DNA from 2 places in the Luteibacter sp. TLI7-4A genome. Region 2 is predicted to be linked to the other one. Evidence: riboswitches for the same ligand, from Rfam matches in the RefSeq annotation. Region 2 holds a riboswitch; the other holds the start of a gene.
What was found. Region 2 has a riboswitch for thiamine pyrophosphate ahead of ACR9Y6_RS13070 (TonB-dependent siderophore receptor). Riboswitches for the same ligand answer to the same signal wherever they lie in the genome.
Positions count from the first base shown of each region.

Region 1: linked by a shared signal. The riboswitch ahead of thiC (phosphomethylpyrimidine synthase ThiC) and the one ahead of ACR9Y6_RS13070 (TonB-dependent siderophore receptor) in region 2 are both predicted to bind thiamine pyrophosphate.

Region 1 is NZ_JBPGWO010000001.1:4,056,487-4,063,634, reverse strand. Features, by position in the region: gene ppa (inorganic diphosphatase) at 1-518, shown strand, start outside; gene ACR9Y6_RS17800 (DUF2333 family protein) at 669-1,688, opposite strand; gene ACR9Y6_RS17795 (ferritin-like domain-containing protein) at 1,731-2,303, opposite strand; gene thiC (phosphomethylpyrimidine synthase ThiC) at 2,501-4,372, opposite strand; TPP riboswitch at 4,454-4,553, opposite strand; gene ACR9Y6_RS17785 (TetR/AcrR family transcriptional regulator) at 4,588-5,253, opposite strand; gene ACR9Y6_RS17780 (protein-L-isoaspartate O-methyltransferase family protein) at 5,596-6,255, shown strand; gene ACR9Y6_RS17775 (TolC family outer membrane protein) at 6,291-7,148, shown strand, end outside.
Region 2 is NZ_JBPGWO010000001.1:2,955,811-2,962,958, forward strand. Features, by position in the region: gene ACR9Y6_RS13050 (hypothetical protein) at 1-102, shown strand, start outside; gene ACR9Y6_RS13055 (aldo/keto reductase) at 309-1,367, opposite strand; gene ACR9Y6_RS13060 (LysR family transcriptional regulator) at 1,471-2,385, shown strand; gene pnuC (nicotinamide riboside transporter PnuC) at 2,402-2,983, opposite strand; gene ACR9Y6_RS13070 (TonB-dependent siderophore receptor) at 2,973-5,156, opposite strand; TPP riboswitch at 5,214-5,310, opposite strand; gene ACR9Y6_RS13075 (phosphotransferase enzyme family protein) at 5,332-6,465, opposite strand; gene ACR9Y6_RS13080 (HvfC/BufC family peptide modification chaperone) at 6,486-7,148, opposite strand, start outside.

The DNA.
Region 1 (7,148 bases), 1.1 Mb from region 2:
TTCCCGCCGGTCGCAACGTGCCGGATGAAATCAACGTCATCATCGAAATCCCGAAGGATGCGGAGCCGGTCAAGTACGAAGTGGACAAGCAGAGCGGCGCGATCTTCGTCGACCGCATCCTCTCCACGCCGATGCGCTATCCCTGCAACTACGGCTACGTCCCCGGCACGCTCGGTGGCGACGGCGACCCCCTCGACGCCCTGGTGATCCTCCCCCTGTCCCTGGTCCCGGGCTCGGTGATCCGCTGCCATCCGGTCGGCATGCTGAAGATGACCGACGAGGCCGGCGCGGACGAGAAGCTCGTCGTGGTGCCGGTGGAGAAGGTGTTCGCGGGCTACGCGCATATCCGCGACATCAAGCAGGTCTCGGGCCACTGGCTGGAGCGCATCGGCCACTTCTTCGAGCACTACAAGGACCTGGAGAAGGGCAAGTGGGTCAAGGTCGACGGCTGGGTCGGCGCAGAAGAAGCCAAGGCCGAGATCGTGTCGGGCATGGAACGCTACAAGGTCGATAACTGATCGTGATCGATGTGGGTGCTTCTGCCGGTTTTGGCGAGCACCCATCGCCGACAAGGTCGGCTCCCACCAGGACCCGCGCAGGTCCTGGCGGGAGCCGATCCTATCGGTGATCCGCGCGCAGCGCGGCCCGTTCACCGCACCCCATCACCGTCACCCGCGCCCCAGCAAGCCCCGCAGATCGATGATCGCCGCGTTCGCCCGCGATATGTAGTTCGCCATCACCAGCGAATGGTTGGCGAAGAAACCGAACGGCGAACCGTTGAGCACCACCGGGCTACCCAGCGCCTTCTGCGACTCTTCCAGTTCCCGGATCACCTGTTGCAGGCTGGCATCCGCGTTCTTGCTGCGCAGGATCGGGGCGAAGTCGTGGCGGATCGCCTTCAGCTGCTCCAGCAAGGTCCAGGTATAGCCACGCGCTTCGTAGAAGTTGTCGTCGATCTTGTTCCAGGGGGTCTTCACATACACGGCCTTGGCCGGGCCCGCGTTCGCGGCCACGTCGGCATTCGGCGCGGCATCCACCTTCAACTGGCCGACACTCGCCGAAAGCCGCTGCGAGAGCGAACCAAGGCGTGCTGACACCGTCTGCAGGTAATCGGCCAGGTTGTCGGCGCGCGCGTAGAAATGCGCGTTCGCGTCCTCGGCGTCCGACAGCCGCGAGAGGTACTTTTCGAGATCGTCCGTGGCCTTCGCATACTGCGACTCCGAACTCGGCAGCAGCCATCGGTCGTTCGGACTGTTGAGCAGCGGATCCGCCTCGCCCAGGTCCTTGTCCTCGGTGGACTGTGTCTGCGAACGGCTGAAGTCGTTGCGCAGCGATCGCGCCAGGTCGCGCGAGGCGACCAGCGAGCCGAATTCCCAGTTGGGCATGTTGTCCATGAACACCCCGGGCGGCAGCTTGTCGTTGCTGAGGTAGCCACCGCGTTTGTCCAGCAGGGTGTCGACCGAGCGGATCAGTGTGTAGGTGGTGACGGCACCCGTGCTCAACGGGCGGCCGATGTCCTTCATGTGGGCCGTGGTGACGGCGACCGGATCGAACTGCTCGGGCTCCTTGTCCCACCACCACATCATGATGAGGATCAGCAGCACGAGCACCGCGACGAGCAGCGCGATCGCCATGCTGATGGGGTTCCGTCGGCGCCTGGCCGGCGCGGGCGTGGCGGTCGCATTCATGGGCCATCCTTATCGTCGCGAACGTGGGCGCCTAGCTTACCGTCAATGCGACGAGGGTGCCGCCGGCTCGCCCTTGGCGCCAAGGTTCTCCAACAGGGTCGCCATGTCCTCGGCGTGCTCTTCCTCCTGCGCGAGGATGTCCTCCATGATGCGCCGGGTGGTCGGGTCGTCGTCGCCGATGTATTGCACGATCTCGCGGTAGCTGTCGATGGCGATGCGCTCGGCGACGAGGTCTTCCCTGATCATCTCGACCAGCGTGGTGCCTTCGACGTAGTCGGCGTGGCTGCGCGACAGCAGGCCTTCCGGGTTGAAGTTCGGCGTACCGTCGAGCTGGGTGATCCGCTCGGCGATGCGGTCGGCGTGGGCCTGTTCCTGGTTGGCGTGTTCGAGGAACTCCGACTTCACGCTTTGCGAATGTATGCCCGGCGCCATGTAGTAGTGATACTTGTAACGCAGCACGCAGACGATTTCCGTGGCCAGCGCTTCGTTGAGCAGCTTGATCACCGTTTCGCGATCCGCACGGTATCCCGTGGTGACGGCGCCACGGTCGATGTGTTCACGGGCGCGCTTGCGGATGTTCTCGATGTCGCTGACGAAGGGCTTGCCGTTGGCCATTGCCTGTCTCCTCGGGAGAGTGGGTAGGAATGGCGGGAACGTTAGGACCGCTGCCGGGAAGGGCGGGTGAAGATGACGGCGGGATCGCCGCTGAAGCGGCTCCCACCACGGCATCGGCCGTCACCAGAGCACCTGCTGTCACCGGCAGGGCACATCGGTCCCCACCAGGGAACCGGCTGTCGCCGGAGCACCGGCACTCATGCCTTGTGGTAGACCTCCGCGCCTTGCGCCAGGAATTCAGCCGACTTCTCCGCCATGCCGCGCTCGGCCAGCGCGATCGCGCCCTGTTCCGCCGCGTAGTCGCGCACGTCCTGGGTGATCTTCATCGAGCAGAACTTCGGCCCGCACATCGAGCAGAAATGGGCGGACTTGTGCGCGTCCTTCGGCATCGTCTCGTCGTGGAATTCGCGCGCCTTGTCCGGGTCCAGGCCGAGGTTGAACTGGTCGTCCCAACGGAACTCGAAGCGGGCCTTGGACAAGGCGTTGTCGCGCACCTGCGCGCCCGGGTGGCCCTTGGCGAGGTCGGCCGCGTGCGCGGCGATCTTGTACGCGATGATGCCATCGCGCACGTCCTGCCGGTTGGGCAGGCCCAGGTGTTCCTTCGGCGTGACATAGCAAAGCATGGCGGTGCCGAACCAGCCGATCATCGCCGCGCCGATCGCGCTGGTGATGTGGTCGTATCCGGGCGCGATATCGGTGGTCAGCGGTCCCAGCGTATAGAACGGTGCTTCATGGCACTTCTCCAGCTGGCGCTCCATGTTCTCCTTGATGAGATGCATGGGCACGTGCCCGGGGCCTTCGATCATGCACTGCACGTCGTGTTTCCAGGCCAGCTGCGTGAGTTCGCCGAGCGTATCCAGTTCGCCGAACTGCGCGGCATCGTTCGCATCGGCCACGCACCCCGGACGCAATCCGTCGCCGAGGCTGAAGGACACGTCGTAAGCCTTCATGATCTCGCAGATGTCCTCGAAATGCGTGTAGAGGAAATTCTCGCGATGGTGCGCAAGACACCACTTGGCCATGATCGAGCCACCGCGCGAGACGATGCCGGTGACGCGCTTCGCCGTGAGCGGGACGAAGCGCAGCAATACGCCGGCGTGGATGGTGAAATAATCCACGCCCTGCTCGGCCTGCTCGATCAGCGTGTCGCGGAAGATTTCCCAGGTGAGGTCCTCCGCCACGCCACCGACCTTCTCCAGCGCCTGGTAGATCGGCACGGTGCCGATGGGCACCGGCGAATTACGGATGATCCACTCGCGCGTCTCGTGGATGTGCTTGCCCGTGGAGAGGTCCATCACGGTGTCGCCGCCCCAGCGGATCGCCCAGACCAGCTTCTCCACTTCCTCCGCGATGCCCGAGCTCACCGCGCTGTTGCCGATGTTGGCGTTGACCTTGGTGAGGAAGTTACGGCCGATGATCATCGGCTCGGCTTCCGGGTGATTGATGTTGGCGGGGATGATCGCGCGACCGCGCGCGACCTCGTCGCGCACGAATTCCGGGGTGATCCGCGCGGGCAGCGAGGCGCCGAAGGCCTCGCCGGGGTGCTGCATGCGCAGCGTGCTGTCGGCCAGCGCATCGACAAGCTGGTTCTCGCGGATGGCGATGTATTCCATCTCCGGCGTGACGATGCCACGCCGCGCATAGTGCATCTGGGTGACGTTGGCGCCCGCTTTCGCGCGCAACGGCGCACGCGCGGAGGCGAAGCGGATGGCATCCAGCCGTGGATCGCTCGCCCTGTTCCGGCCGAAGCTCGACGACAGCCCGTCCAGGCGCTCGACATCGCCGCGCTCGGCGATCCAGGTCGCGCGCAACGTTGGCAAGCCGGCGGCCAGGTCCACCACGTGTCCCGGATCGGTATACGGGCCGGAGGTGTCGTAGACGACGATCGGCGGATTGTCCTCGCCGCCGAACAAGGTGGGCGTGGCGGCTTGGGCGATCTCGCGCATCGGCACGCGCAGGTCGGGCCGGCTGCCGGTGACGTGGATCTTTCGGGAGCCGGCGATCGGCGCGGTGACGGACTGGGACAGCTCGCGCGCGGCGCGGGCCAGGTCGGTGGGCAAGGCATTCATCGGCTTCTCGTTCCTCACAGGGGAAGGGAGAAGCGGACGGCGCCGTCACGAGGCACGACACGTGCCAGGAGGGCACGCACGTCGACCGTGGACGAAGCTTCCTACGCCGGTACGGACCGGATCAGGTTCGAAGGGACTCTCTCAGCCCGCGCGTATCGCATGGGCACCCCCGCTTCGCCGGGGATTCAACCACGAAGCGGGCCGGGAAGCGAGCGTCAGACGCTCACGTGGCGCGGCGAGTACGCGCGCATGAACATGTCCACCGCGGCCAGGGCATTGGCCTTGACCTCTTCGGCGAACTGCACGGCGCAGTCTTCGCAACCGAACAGGCGCCGGATCAGGAGGTCGCCCTTGAGCAGGGCGAGGAACTGGGTGGTGGCACGCGACACGTCGGGGATGTCGAGCTGACCGCGCGATGCGGCGCCCTCGAGCAGGCGTTGCATCAACTTGTGCATGCGCGCCGGACCCTCTTCCCATACCAGGCGGCCGAAACGCGGATTGCCGCCCGACTGGCAGTCGGAGAGGATCGCGCGGAAGGTGCCCACCGATTCCGTGTTGGTTTCCATCGCCGCATGGCGGCTGGCGATGTTGGTCAGGGTGACGCGGATGTCGGCGCCCGGATTGAAATCGAACAGGTCGTCCGGCAGGCGTTCCTGCACGTGCGCGCGGATGACCTCGCGGAAGAGGTTGTCCTTGTCGCCGAAATGGCTGTACACGGTGAGCTTGGAAACGCCGGCGGAAGCCGCGACGGCATCCATGCTGGTGCCCGCGAAGCCGCCATGGGTGAAGAGCGACTTGGCCGCGTCGAGGATGGCCGCGCGCTTCTCCATGTCCTTCGGACGCCCCGGACCCTGGGTCTTCAGTTTCGGGCTGGCGTTCATGGCTGCACCTTCACAAACAGAAATTATGACTTTATTATACGCAGCGGTTCAGTTATTTCCAGCAGGCCGGAAAAACGCTGGCCGCACCGCTCGTCTACCTTAGAATGACAAGTGGGGGCGTTCGGGCGGTTACCCATGGCGGCCAAGGGTGGGCGCCGGCGCCCGTTCAGGCGCCGGCGTACGTTACCGGCGGCGTGGACCATGACTTCCGTCAGGCCGGTCCGGTGACTTCCGGCACTTCGCCGGATGGCGTCGGCACCGCAGCCTTAACACATTGGGAAAACGGGCGCTAAGCGCTTATCCTTCCGAATCTTTTTGCAGCTTTCGTACGGGATCCAACACATGGCGATGAATTTCGAGCAGGCGCGGCAGAACATGGTCGAGAACCAGGTTCGCCCCTGGGAAGTCCTCGACGCCGACGTCCTCGAGACCCTGAAGATCGTGCGCCGCGAGGATTTCGTTGCGCCGGCCCACCGGAACGTGGCATTCGCCGACCTCACCCTGCCCCTTGGGCATGGCGAGGTGATGATGAAGCCAGTGATCGAGGGCCGCGTGCTCCAGGCCCTGGCGCTCAACAAGACCGACGAGGTCCTGGAGATCGGCACGGGTTCGGGTTACCTCACCGCCTGCCTGGCCCGCCTGGCTGGCAAGGTCACCAGCATCGACATGCACGCCGATTTCGTCGAGGCCGCGCGCCAGCGCCTGGCCGCCGCGGTGGTGACGAACGTCTCGCTGGAAACCGCCGAGGCCGTCAACGGTTACAAGCCCACGGGCGTTTTCGACGCCGTCGTGGTCACGGGAGCCGTGCACACGGTGCCCGAGAAGTTCGTGCGCTGGCTGAAGCCTGGCGGGCGCATGTTCGTGGTACGCGGCGACTCACCCGCGCAAACGGCGGTGCTCCTTACCCACGAGGGTGAGGGCCGCTTCCGCGAGGAGTCGCTGTTCGAAACGGACCTTCCCTACCTGGCGCATGCCGCGCCGGTGAAGCGCTTCGTGCTCTGACCCACCAGATTCCCTATCACCCACGAGGCGAAACCATGCGCTTGAAGCTGCTCACCGTCGCGCTGGCATTGGCCGCGATGCCGTTCGCGAGCCATGCGGAAGACCTGCTCGACGCCTACCGGCAGGCACGGGCCAACGACCCGGTGCTGTCGCAGGCCGACTCCACCCGTCTCGCCACCGGCGAGAGCGTGACGCAGGCCCGCGCGCTGTTGCTGCCGCAGATCAATGCCCAGCTCAGCCTTAACCAGAGCGACCCGAACGGGCCCTCCCGCTCGATCGTCACCGACGCCGCCGGCAATCCGGTGGTCGACGGCGCCGGCAACCCGGTGCTCACCTCCGATGCGGGACACACCCGCACCCGCGAGCTGGGCGCCACCATCAGCCAGAGCGTGGTCGACTTCAGCAAGTACGCCGACCTGAAGGCGGCGCGCTCCTCGTCGGAGGCGCAGGACGCCACCTACGAGGCGGCCTTGCAGCAGCTCGCCACCCGCGTCGCCACCGCCTATTTCCAGGTGCTGACCAACGACGACGCCCTGACCTTCGCCAAGGCGAACGAGCAGGCGCTGGCCCGCCAGCTCGAACAGGCCCAGCAGCGTTTCGACGTGGGCCTTTCCGCGATCACCGACGTGCAGGACGCCAAGGCCCAGCACGACACCGCCGTGGCCGCGGTGATCACCGCCGAGAACACGCTGGCGGATTCGCGCGAGGCGCTCACCCAGATCACCGGCAAGCCGGCCGACAACCTGAAGAAGCTGCGCGAGCAGCTGCCGATGGACCCGCCCTCGCCCAACGATCCGAAAGCCTGGGTGGCCGAGGCGGTCAAGAGCAACCCGACCATCATCGCCTCGCAGTACAACGTCGAGTCGGCGGAGCACAGCATCTCGTCCGCGCGC
Region 2 (7,148 bases):
TGCACGACGCTGGATTACAACCCGCCCTTGCAGGACGACACGAAGGCGGTGCTGCACCTGGCCTTCGGTCCCGACGATTGGGGCGCCTCCGCGAAGCCATAGCAGGAAGAACGGCCGGGGCGCGTCCCACGCCCCGGCCGTTGCCGTTCACCGGCCAGTACAGGGCTCAAGTCCTTGAGCCAGCCGTTCCGGCCTGCGGCGACCCATGCATGATGGGGTAGTTCGCCTGCCTGGCACATGGAAGTTTTCTGAAAATTTCGACCAATTTGCCGTACACGTTCCGTCACCGCGACCGGATGGATTCCCCGTCACTTCGACAGGTGCGGCGCGAGCAAGGGCATGTCGGCGGGGCCCAGTCGATCCGACGCCGTCATCAACTGGTGCCAGTAGGGATACAGCACGGGCGGAGCGCTCGCCTCGTCCAGGCGTCGGCGTTCCTCGACGGTGAGCGTGAGATCGGCGGCGGCGAGATTGTCCTTGAACTGCGCCTCGGTGCGCCCCCCGATCACCAGGGAGGTCACCGCCGGCCGCTCCAGCAACCAGGCGAGCGCGACCTGTGCCCCGGATACACCACGCGCCTCCGCGATGGATACCAGCACGTCGACAATGCGCCACAGGCGCTCTTCGTCGCGGATCGGTGGCTCGGTCCAGCCGGCCAGCTGGCGCGTGCCTTCCGGTGCCTTCGTATCGCGGCGATGCTTGCCGGAGAGCAGGCCACCGGCAAGTGGGCTCCACACGAGCACGCCCAGGCCCTGGTCGATCGAGATCGGCAACAGCTCGTACTCGGCCTCGCGTGCCTCGAGCGTGTAATGGATCTGCTGGCTGACGAAACGCTGTCGATGCTCGCGCTCACTGACACCCAGCGCCTTCATCAGGTGCCACGCGGAATAGTTCGAGCAGCCCAGGTAGCGCACCTTGCCCTGGCGGACGAGTGTATCGAGCGCCTCAAGCGTTTCCTCCAGTGGCGTCAGCCCGTCCCACTGGTGCACCTGGTACAAATCGATCACGTCGGTGCGCAAGCGCTTCAGGCTGGCCTCCGCCTCGCGAATCAGGTGATAGCGTGAAAGGCCCGCGTTGTTGGGGCCGTCCCCCATGGGGAAACGCGCCTTGGTCGCGATCAGAACGTCCTTCGGGCGCTTGCCTCCGAGCACCTCGCCGATGATTTCCTCGGAGCGGCCGTCGGAGTACACATCGGCCGTGTCGATCAGGTTGACGCCGGCATCGATGCACAGGTCGATCAGCCGACGAGCCTCCTCGACGCCGGTGTTGCCGACCGAGGCGAACTTGCCCTGTCCGCCGAACGTCATCGTGCCCATCGTGATGGTGGAAACCTTGAGGCCGGAGCGGCCGAGCAGTCGATACTTCATGGGGAGTCCTGTGGGGAGGGAACCGGTCCACGGTAGCCTCGGGCTCATTCATCTGTAAAATGGAAAATTCTGATTGAATTAAGCACCATATAAACTTAATTACATGGACCTCAAGCAACTGGAGTACTTCGTGGCGGTGGCTGAAGAGCGCCACTTCACGCGCGCGGCCCAGCGCCTCAACGTCGTCCAGTCCGGTTTGTCGCAAACCATCCGCGCCCTGGAGGACGAACTGGGCGGGCCGCTGTTCGTCCGAACCACGCGCAGCGTCGCCCTGACCGCCGCAGGTGGCGTGCTGCTCGAGGAAGCGCACCGGGTGCTCGATGCCGCGCGTGCCGCGCGGCTGGCGGTGACCCAGGTGCACGGCCTTGCACGGGGCCGCCTGCGCATCGGCGCCATCCAGAGCCTCGCTCCGTTCATCGACCTGCCGATGACGCTCGGCCGCTTCCGCGACGCCTTTGGCGGCATCGACGTCGAACTGCGCTTCGACGGCTCGGCGGACCTGCTCGACGAGGTTCGCGAAGGTCGCCTGGATATCGCCTTCACCCAGCCACCCGCCGCGCCGGTGGCCGAGGTGACCACGAAGCTCCTGGTCTGCGAAGGCCTCGTGGCGGTTTGCCCGCCGAAGCATCGTCTCGCGGGTGCACACGATGTCACCCTCGCCGACCTCGCGCGCGAGAGCCATGTCGACCTGCGTGCCGATTGGGGCATGCGCCAGTTGATCGACGCCTCGTTCGCCAAGGCCGGCCTCGACCGGCGCATCGGTTTCGAGGTGAACGACATGGGCATGCTGCTCGAACTCGCCGCCCAGGGCCTTGGCATCGCGTTGGTACCCGAATCGATCGCGAAGAATCGTCGCGACGACCGCCATGCGCGGCCTGTCGCCTGCGCCGACATCGTCGAGGACGAGGAGCCGTGTTGGGAGATCGTCGTCGGTTACCGCGCACGCGGCGATGACGCGCCCAGCATTATCGTGCAGGCGTTCCTGGATGTACTGGTGCGGCAGGCTGGCGTGCTTTAGCGGAGCCGGCCGCGGCTCATGCGCCCTGCGGGGCCGCGGCACCGTGGCGCCACGCCCGCAAACCGACGGCGGCGAGGACGACGAACCCTGCGTAGAGCACGGCCGTGATGGGCAGGGATTTATAGGCGTACTCGCCCACATAGATCACGTCCACGGCGATCCACAACCACCATGCCGCCGCGTGGCGCCGCGCCTGCCACCATTGGGCGACGAGGCTGAACGCGGTCAACGCGGCGTCCAGCCAGGGCAGCGAGGCGTCGGTATAGCGATGCATCGCATAACCCAGCGCCAATGCCGCCGCCGCACCGACGGTCAGGTGCACCATCGCGCTGCGGGTCTCCAGCGCGGCCACGCGAACATGGCCGCTGCCGTCGAGGTTGCGCACCCAGCGATGCCAGCCATAGAGGATCAGCACGGCGAAGATCGCTTGCAGGATGGTGTCGGAATAGAGTTTCGCGTCGACGAAGATCCATGCGTACGCGATCACCGATACCAGTCCCACCGGCCAGCACCAGGGACTGCGCCGCGCGGTCAGCCACACGCCCGCCGCGCTGACCAGCGCGGCGAACAGTTCGAAGAGGGACAGCTCAAAGTTCATAGGTCATCGACAGGCGGGCCAGCCGCGGCATGCCGGGGAAGAGATAGCTGTCGCCCCCCGACGTGCCGGTGTCGCGCCAGTAGAAGTGATTGAACACGTTGTCGACGTTGAGCCGCAGCGTCGTCGCGTGGCCACGGATGCTCGTGGTGAAGCGGAGTCCCGCGTCGAACACGTGGTAAGCGGGTACGCGAGTCGCGCCATCCGGCGTGGCGACGTTGGTGCCCGCGTAGCGCCAGCCGCCGAGGATCGCGAGTCCCGGCGCGAACGGCAGGCTGTAGTCGGCATAGACCGCCGTGCGCCAGCGTGGCACGTTCACCACCTGGTGATCCTCGTAGGCAGGCGTGCCCGTATGCTCGGCGCGGGCACGGATGATGTTCGCGCTGGCGGTCAGGCGCAGGTTGTCGGTGATGCGGCCGGCCGCGTTGAGTTCCAGGCCCGTGTGCACTTCCTGGCCCTGCTGCACGAAGGTAAAGCCTTCCGCCGTATCGTCGGGACGCGCGAACTGGTACGACTGGCGAATGCGGTAGATGGCCGCCTGCAGGTCGAGCGCATCGTCGACCGCGTACTTCACGCCGGCCTCGACCTGGCGCGAATGCAACGGCGCGAGGGTCGTGCCGCCATTCGACGTCCAATAGGGCGCCTCGCGGCCGAGCGACAGGCCTTCGCCGTAACTGACGTAGGTCGTGAGTGGAGCGGTCGGTTGCCAGAGGACCGCCGCCTGCGGCAACGTCTTGGTCATCCGCGTCGTGCGCTCGAGCGCCCCGGTGTCGTCGTACGCCCGCTCGTTCAGGCGGACGAAGCGCGCACCCGCGAGCACCTGCCATGCCTCGTCGAGATGAATCCGATCGATCGCGAACAACGTGCGTTGCCAGCTGGTCAGGCGCCGCGCGGAAGGGCCGGGCTGATTCGGCGACGGGTCGAACGCGGGCACGATCCGGTCGTCGATGTTGGCGGTGCCCACGTAGTCGTAGACATAGGGGCGCTGGTCGACCGTACGGCGAAATGCCGAGGCGCCGAGGTTGACTTCATGATCGAGCGCACCGGTCGCGAACGTGCCGGTGAGCACGCCACGCAACTCGTCGTTCTGCCGCGTGTCGTCCGGGCTGCGGTAGTCGTAGACGTCGTAATCGCCGTTGGGGGCGAAGAAGTACCCCGGGGTGGCGCCCGAAGCGCAGGACGCGGCGTAGAAGCAACCATAGGCGAAGGCGACGTTGTCGTCGATCACGGTATGGCTATGGCCCGCCGAAACCTGCGCGTTCCAGTTGTCGTCGAAGCGATAGTTGAAACGCAACGAGGTGTTGCTCGAATGGATGCCCACCGGGCGCTGCCACGACTGGTAGCCGAGCAGTTCGGTACGGCTGGGATGCGCGGGAATAACCGTGCCGCCCAGCAACTGATAACCGGAAGCGGAACGCTGTCCGCTGGTCTGGTAATCGGTATCCAGCAGCACCGTGGCCTTGTCCGTGATCTTCCAGTCGGCGGCGATCGAGATGAAGCTGCGCCGCCCATCGGCGTGCTCGATGTAGGAGTGCGTCTTCTCGTTCGCCGCGTTCACGCGCACGCCGAACGATGGCGAGAACCACGTACCGAGGTCCAGCGCCTCGTAGTTGGACCCGTGCGAATCGGTACCGACGGTGACCGTATGGACGTCCGCCGGGCGCTTGCTCACGTAGTTGACCAGGCCGCCCGGCTCGACCACGCCGGCCTCGAGTCCGCCCAGGCCCTTCAGCACCTCGACGCGGTCCTTGCCTTCGAGCGCCAGCAGCTGTTCCGCGGACATGATCATGCCGTTGAAGCGGAAACCGGTGGCGAGATCCAGCGGGAAGCCGCGGATGGAGACATCCTGGTAGTAGCCCGCCGGCGCGTAGTTGTCGTTGATCGCGGCATCGCCGCGTACCAGCTCGCTCAGCGAACGCGGCTGGCGGTCGTCAATCTGCGCCCGGGTGATGACGGTGATCGCCGCGGGCGTATCGTGCAGCGGCGCGCTGCCGAAGCTGCCGAAGGTATCGAGTTGGGAATCGGCGGCGCGGTATCCGCTGGCGGTAGTCGCGTGGACGTCCACGGCGGGCAGCGTGCGCGCCTGCTGTGGTTGCGACGCGGCATCGTCCGCGGCGTGTGCCACGGTGACAAGGGAAAGCAGGGCCAGGGCGAGCGGGGTACGGGTGAGGGTCATCGTCGTCTTCGGGGTTCACGGACGAAGCGACGGCGAGCCATGTCACCCCGTGGGGATTCCATGGCTCTGCAAGCTCCCTACGCCGGTATTAACCGGGTCAGGTTCCAAGGGACTCTCTCAGCCCGGCATTCGCCGGGCACCCCCGCTTCTAGAACGCCTATTGAACCACGAAACGTCAGGCGATGCCGCGAATGGCCGCGAGCAGGGCCTGCCCGTGCACACCGGCGAACCAGGCGGCGTGGCCACGCAGGAAGGTGTGATAAGCCACGTCGGCGTGGTCGCGGCGGCGGGTGATCCCTTCGAAGTACTCCACCTCGGACAGGGCGAAATCCAGGTGGACGATGGGCAGGAGGTTCGCCAGGATATGGAGCTGGACCACGTCCAGGGGCCTGACGGAACGGTATCCCTCGACGATGGCCAGTGCGAGGTCGTGACGGGCGATATCTCCCCGCTCGATGTCGAGCCAGGCGATCGCGTTGCGCTCGATGGCGGTGGCGAGGTCGAACAAGGCGAACGTAACCGCCGACAGTCCGAAATCCAGCACGTCCGTGATGCCCGCTTCGTCGTCCAACCCGCTCCAGCAGAGGTTGGAAACATGCCAGTCGCCATGGGTCCACAGAGGCGACTGCGCCGCCAAGGCGCTTGCCACCTGGGCGTGCCAGGGAGCGATCGCCGCGGCGATCTCGCCCCGCCAGTCGCGCTCGCCGAGGTACGCGGCCAAGGCGGGCCGCGCGGGCAGCTGCGATGCGATCGTCGCGAGCGGGTCCGGCGAGGCGAGTATCTCCGCGCGCGCGATAAGGACATGCGTGGCGCGCTGCGGCGAATGGAAGCCCTCCGCGGCATCGTGCAAGCGTGCGAGCATGGCGCCAGCGGCATGCGCATGCCGCACCCCGCCGATCGGCGACCACGAGAACGCGTCGCGGTAGGCATCCACGCCGCGTGCGGGCTCATGCAGCTCGAAGACCCAGTCATCCACGATGAACACGGACGCACCCGATCCATCCCGGAGAATGCGCGGCACCGGGATGCCGTGCGCCCGCAGGAAATCGGCGAACCGGTGCTCCTCGGCCAACGCATGCGCGTCGCGCACGCTCCGGTGATGGCGCTTAACGAACACCCGACCCGACGATGTCGTCGCCAGCGCGGCCGCGGAGAGCGGCCGTGGGCTGCGCCAGTCGACGGAAACCAGCGAGCCGAGCGCCGCTATCCGCGCGACGACGGCCGCCACTTCGTCCTCCGTCAGTGGCGGCCAGTCCGGCTCCAGGTGGTCGCCTGCGAGCCCATGGGCCAGGTGTGCGTCATCGATCATCGACACAGTGTAGCGATGTCTCAGCGACGCAACCCGCGGATCATGCCTTCGGCCGTCCATGCACCAAGGCAGCCGCCGGCGATGCGCGTGATGCGCTCCTGGTCATGTGTACGACCGAGGTATTCGCATAGTTCGCCGAAGGTGGCCCCGGTGAGGGCAAGGTCGAGGCATGCGGACTCGTCCGCCGTCATGCTGGCGAACTGGGGCGAAAGCCCGTTGCGCCACACGCGCGCGCCCACGCCCTGCTCCACGGCGACGGGTGCCGGAGGGGGTATGCCATCGGCGATCGCGCGCCAGATGGCGACGGCGTTGCTTCGCATCGGGCGGAAGCGCAAGGTCGGCACGAAGTCGATCTCCACGCGATCCCAATCGTCGGCGGCAAGATCGCCCACTCCGATGGTGTCGGCGTCCGGCCCCGAGAACGCGCGACGCAGATGCCAGTCCAGCCATGCAAGCTCGGCGACTTCGTCGTCCGCGGGATAGGCCCGTTCGAGAAACGGCACGAACGACTCGCCGTACGCGTCCAGTGTCCATGACGACGGCACGTGCCGTTCGACGTAGCGCGATGCCACCGCGTCGAAGACGTCGTCGCCCAGCCATAGCGCGGTCTTCTCGTAAGAGTCGCGCAGGCACGCCACGAGCTGGCTACGGTAGTTGTTGGCGTGGACCGCCATGCCGCGGGG